2 regions of the Pantoea sp. F_5 genome follow, and region 2 is predicted to be linked to the other one. Evidence: predicted binding sites of a transcription regulator. Region 2 holds the regulator's gene; the other holds the start of a gene.

Region 1 (3,039 bases), on a different contig from region 2:
TAGACATCACCACGCCAGCGAATTCCTTCATTACCCGACGATAGACATCGCGCTTAAAGGAGACAACCTGACGCACCGGATACCAGAAACTGACCCAGCGCCAGCCGTCAAATTCCGGCGTGCTGCTGTGCTGCACATTGATATCCGCGTCATTACACATTAACTGCAGAAGAAACCACTTTTGTTTCTGGCCGATACATACCGGCTTTGTGTCCCAACGCACCAAACGTTTTGGCAACTTGTAACGTAACCAGTTACGGGTAGAGGCAAGTATTCGAACATCTTTCCTGTGTAATCCAACCTCTTCGAACAGTTCGCGATACATCGCCTGTTCTGCGGTTTCACCGGGATTGATGCCTCCCTGAGGAAATTGCCAGGAATGCTGTCCAAAGCGCCTGGCCCATAACACTTGTCCCTGCCGGTTACAGATTACGATACCAACATTCGGGCGGTAGCCATCATCATCGATCACCGGACTACCTCAAAGCAAAATTTGAATGGCCTGATTGTTTCACACTCCTTACAGGCGGTAAACCACTGGATTCATGGGGGGTTGAGCCATTAATAGCGGGATAACTCACAGAAAAGGGCAAAGTTATAAACAAAAACCGCAAAAAATATCGATCTTATTCACCTTTTCTGTGGATAGCTTTGTGCAGAACGCGGGAGTTAACTGAATAACCCCGCCATCGCACCCGGGAGAGCCGAAAAGAGTTAATTTATTATTTGTTTGATTATAAAGGAAATTAATGAAAAGTCCTGCTTCAGAAGCTTTCTATAAACAGCGAATATTTTTACGCCCACATACAATTGATTAAATTATAATCACATCGCTTTTTATCCACAGATAATCGCTCATCGTTAGGTCAGAGCGGTGAAATTATGCTCAGATAACGAAAAGTCAAGGCTGTAAATGGAACCAGTACTGCAAAGATAAGGGGGTTATCCCACTTTTCTGTGGATAACCGGGCTGGAGATCCTGTTCATTGTTGCGGGTAAGCTGGGATAACCCTGGCTCATCGCCGATAGCGCAAGGCCAATCCACTCAAAAAAGCATGATCTATCATGTTATTATCGAGCCCGGACACGATTCATTTTAGCGGGACAACTTACTTATCCGCACCTGTACAAATTTTAATCATTGTGAGTTATCAACATGCGTTATCCACCAGGACCACCCGAAGATGAAGCCAGCCTGCTGGCACGCGCGCAGGATTTAGCCGGATTACCTATGGAAACCCTGGCTGCACGTGCCGGTCTGCCCATGCCTGTGGATCTTAAACGCGATAAAGGCTGGGTCGGCATGCTGCTGGAGTGGCACCTTGGGGCGAGCGCGGGCAGCAAAGCGGAACAGGACTTTGCCCATCTGGGTATCGAACTGAAAACCATCCCGATTGATGCACAGGGTAAACCGCTGGAAACGACCTTTGTCTGTGTCGCACCGCTGACCGGTAACAGCGGCGTGACCTGGCTCACCAGCCATGTGCGTCACAAGCTGGCGCGGGTGTTGTGGATCCCGGTTGAAGGTGGGCGTGAAATTCCGCTGCGGGAACGTCGTGTCGGTGCGCCGCTGTTATGGAGCCCGAATGCGGAAGAAGATGAGATGTTGCGTCAGGACTGGGAAGAACTGATGGATATGATCGTGCTGGGGCGCGTTGAGCAGATTACCGCGCGGCATGGTGCCTGGCTGCAAATCCGGCCCAAAGCCGCCAACAGTAAGGCACTGACCGAGGGAATTGGCGATCAGGGCCAGCCCATCATGACACTGCCGCGCGGCTTCTACCTGAAGAAGAGCTTCACCGGTCCCCTGCTGGCGCGCCATTTTCTCCTGTAAATCGCTTACCCTGCGCGACCAGCGTCGCAATTTTGTGGGAGATTGGCGAATTCAATGCGTATAATCGCCGTTTACTTTTCGTTTAGGATTGAATGCCGGTATGTTTGAGTGGATTTCCGATCCCAACGCCTGGCTGGCGCTGGGCACCCTGACCATCCTTGAGGTGGTGCTGGGTATTGATAACATTATTTTCCTGTCGCTGGTGGTCGCTAAACTACCAAAACACCAGCAAGCCAGTGCACGCCGCATTGGTCTGATGGGGGCGATGTTAATGCGTCTTGGCCTGCTGGCTTCCATCGCATGGGTCGCCCGTCTGACTAATCCGCTGTTTACGCTGATGGATCATGCGTTCTCGGCGCGTGATTTGATTCTGCTTTTTGGCGGTCTTTTCCTGCTGTGGAAATCGAGCATGGAGATCCATGAAACGATTGAAGGCAGCGAAGGCGAGCACAACACCCGCGTTCATTCGTTTCTTGGTGCGATAGTGCAGATCATGATGCTCGACATTATTTTCAGCCTCGACTCCGTGATTACCGCCATCGGTCTCTCCGATCATCTGTTTATTATGATGGCGGCAGTGGTCATTGCAGTACTGATGATGATGTTTGCGGCACGCGCTATTGGTGAGTTTGTAGAACGCCATCCGTCAGTGAAAATGCTGGCCCTCTCCTTCCTGATTCTGGTCGGTTTTACCCTGATTCTGGAGAGCTTCGCGGTTCACGTACCAAAAGGTTACATTTATTTTGCTATGTTCTTCTCCATGGCGGTTGAGTGCCTTAACCTGATGCGCAGCAAGAAAAAGCACGCCTGATAAAGTCAAGGGCGAGGAGGCTCGCCCGGTTATTTTCAGAATCCTACGATTAACCCTGCCGGCAAAACCATTTATTACTACACTTTTTGCACTTAACGATTTGTGAGGAAGAAGCGTGATGAAAGGGTGGGCAGGCGTAGCAATGGTGATGGTAACCGCAGCGTTCCTGAGTGGATGTAGTTCTGATTATGTCATGGCGACCAAAGATGGCCGGATGATCATGACTGAGGGAAAGCCGAGCATTGATAAAGAGACCGGCCTGGTGCAGTACACCGACCAGACGGGTCACGAGGTGCAGATTAACAGCGATGAGGTTTCAACGATCATTGAACGTTAAGTGCCCGATTTAATTACCTGCCACCGATTCCGCGCTGGCAGGTGATTTCCCCGACTT
Region 2 (3,039 bases):
TTTACAAAATAACAATACAAAGCGCTGGTTAACTGCGCCGGATAAAGTTAATTATAGTAGCAATTTTCAAAACCCTGGAATAATACAGAATAGTCTGTATCCACCTCTACAGCATCAGGCATCAAACCAGCTGTTCTGACGCCAGTGCCTGCGCCAGATGAGCCACAGTGACAGACCGCGCAGCGCCAGGAAAACCGTTACCGCCAGCCACAGTCCGTGATTGCCCAGCGCCGGTACGCTCAGCAGCGTCAGAAAGTAGCCTGCTGCTGCCATCACCATGCTGTTACGCATCTCACGTCCACGCGTTGCGCCGATAAACATCCCATCCAGCAGATAACACCAGACGCCGATCAGCGGCATAACGATCTGCCAGACCAGATAGCGGTCAGCACTCTGTTGCAGCGAAGGAAGAGAGGTCAACAGGGTAACAATCTGCGGGCCAGCAATGGCATAGATCAGCGAGAAGAACAGCGCCACCACAACTGCCTGTCGACAGGCAGAGTGCCAGACGCGCAGCAGTTTGCCGCCATCTTTTGCACCATGCGCCTCGCCAGCAAACGCTTCAACCGCGTAGGCAAAGCCATCCAGCGCATAGGCCGTGAACGTAATGAACATCAGCAATACCGCGTTGACCGCCACCACATCCGGGCCCAGCCGCGCGCCCAGCACGGTCAGCGAGGCAAAACAGAGTTGCAGCATCAATGAGCGCAGCATGATATCCCGGTTCAGCCGCAGCAGCCGGCCGCTGTCTCCGCGCCAGCTCTGCTTCAGCAGGCTCAGGGGAATACCGCGCAGCTTCAGGACCCGCCAGACCATGATGCTGCCGACACCCAGTGTAATATACTCCGCCAGCGCCGTGGCGGTTGCCGCACCCGCGACACCCCAGTGCAGCCCCATCACCAGCCAGAGATCGAGCACAATATTAACCAGATTGCCCACCACCAGCAGGATCACCGGCGCGCGCGCATATTGCACGCCCAGCAGCCAGCCCAGAATGACCAGATTTGCCAGCGTAGCAGGCGCACTGAGCCAGCGAATCTGAATAAACAGCGCCGCCTGTTCCAGTACCGCGGGATTACCGCCAACCAGATGGGTCGCCAGCTGAATAATCGGATAACGTAAAGCGATGAACAGTACACCTGCCAGCAGCGCAATAATCAGCGGCTGAGTCAGCGCGCGTGCCAGCGCGGTTTTATCGCCCGCACCAAACGCCTGTGCCGTCAGGCCAGTTGTACTCATTCGAAGGAAAAGCAGCAGCATAAAGAGGAAGCTGGTCACCGTGGTCCCGACCGCAACCCCGCCAAGATAGACGGGGCTGTCGAGATGACCAATGACTGCAGTATCGACCACCCCCAGTAAGGGAACAGTGATATTTGAAAGGATCATCGGCAGCGCAAGCCGCCAGAGGTTTTTATCGGTTGCCGTAATAAAGCGCATTCGCCGTTCCGTGCTCGGTGTCGCTGCGCAAAACAGGCAGCGACAAAATTAGGGCAGACAGAATAGCATCAGTAAAGGCGAATGCACGCCGGCCTCAAATCAGAGCCACTCGCCGTTGCGTACCACGCCAACCGCCAGACCTTCGATGGTCAGGGACTGTGCACGGGTATCGACAACAATCGGGTCGAAGTCGCTGTTTTCAGGCAGCAGATGCACGATAGCACCCTGCTTTTTCCAGCGCTTAACGGTGACTTCATCATCAATGCGGGCAACGACAACCTGGCCGTTGCGCACATCCTGGGTTTTATGTACCGCGAGCAGGTCGCCATCCATAATCCCGATATCTTTCATCGACATTCCGCTGACGCGCAGCAGGAAGTCAGCAGACGGCTTAAACAGGCCCGGATCCACTTTATAGTGGGTTTCGATATGTTCCTGCGCCATGATCGGCTCACCGGCAGCAACCCGGCCAATCAACGGTATGCCTTCTGAGGCTTCTTCTTCCATTAGCAGACGAATGCCGCGCGATGCACCGGAAACGATCTCGATGACGCCTTTACGCGCCAGCGCTTTCAGGTGCTCTTCTGCCGCATTCGGTGAGCGGAAGCCCAGTTGTGCAGCAATCTCTGCGCGCGTAGGCGGCATGCCTGTTGAAGAAATATGGTCGCGAATCAGGTCATAGACCTGCTGCTGCCTGCTGGTTAATGCTTTCATCCCGCCCCCTGGTTGTTTATACAGTCGCTGTGAGTATATACAGGTATTGGCGAAATGGAAACCGATTGTCAGGCAAAACGCGGCTTCTGGCGCGATATGGAACGCTTATCGCAAATGTGTCCAGAGCAGCGCGATCCAGACAAACAGTGCCAGTAAGATGCTGATCAGTACCGCCGCAGAGCCCATATCTTTGGCCCGGCCTGCCAGCGGATGATGCTCCTGACCGATGCGATCGACCACCGCTTCAATGGCGCTATTGAGGATTTCGACGATGACCACCAGCACCACCGACCCAATCATCAGGATGCGCGAGATCACATCGACATCCAGCCAGCAGGCGATAATGATCGCCGCCAGCGCAGCCAGGGCTTCCTGACGAAACGCCGCTTCATGTTGCCACGCGGCACGCAGCCCCTGCCAGGAGTAACCTGCGGCTTTTACTATTCTGATAAGTCCGGTGGCATTATTTGCCATGTGTGGGAACCCTTTTATCGGATTGACGTCAATGTCTGGGCTGCGTGCATTTGGCACCACCACAGATCTTCGCTGCACTTTCTGGTATGCTTGCGGCGCTTTGCTAACAAGAGGCTTCATGTTGTCTATGTCAGGTTGGCGTAAACTTTATTATAAATTGCTTAATTTACCACTCTCGTTTCTGGTAAAGAGTAAGGCCATTCCGGCCGATCCCGTGTCTGAACATGGTCTGGATCCGACCCGACCTATTATGTATGTTTTGCCTTACGATTCGAAGGCTGACTTACTGACTTTGCGCGCGCAGTGTCTGCGGCATCATCTGCCCGATCCGCTCTCTCCACTGGAGATTGATGGTTCCCTGCTGCCTCGCCACGTCTTTATCCACGATGGCCCGCGCGTCTTCCCCTATTTTGT

Evidence for each region. The regulator LexA, encoded in region 2, represses DNA repair genes until DNA is damaged. The targets are predictions, from matches to a motif close to TNCTGTATGTACATACAGNA.
Region 1: the regulator LexA is predicted to act here: its motif matches at 906-925, upstream of mutH (DNA mismatch repair endonuclease MutH).

The regions. Positions count from the first base shown of each region.
Region 1 is NZ_VWUO01000003.1:289,653-292,691, reverse strand. It holds gene rppH (RNA pyrophosphohydrolase) at 1-472, opposite strand, end outside; gene mutH (DNA mismatch repair endonuclease MutH) at 1,157-1,834, shown strand; gene F3I44_RS06040 (TerC family protein) at 1,935-2,645, shown strand; gene F3I44_RS06035 (YgdI/YgdR family lipoprotein) at 2,764-2,982, shown strand.
Region 2 is NZ_VWUO01000008.1:195,674-198,712, forward strand. It holds gene dinF (MATE family efflux transporter DinF) at 115-1,437, opposite strand; gene lexA (transcriptional repressor LexA) at 1,537-2,151, opposite strand; gene F3I44_RS12990 (diacylglycerol kinase) at 2,257-2,625, opposite strand; gene plsB (glycerol-3-phosphate 1-O-acyltransferase PlsB) at 2,753-3,039, shown strand, end outside.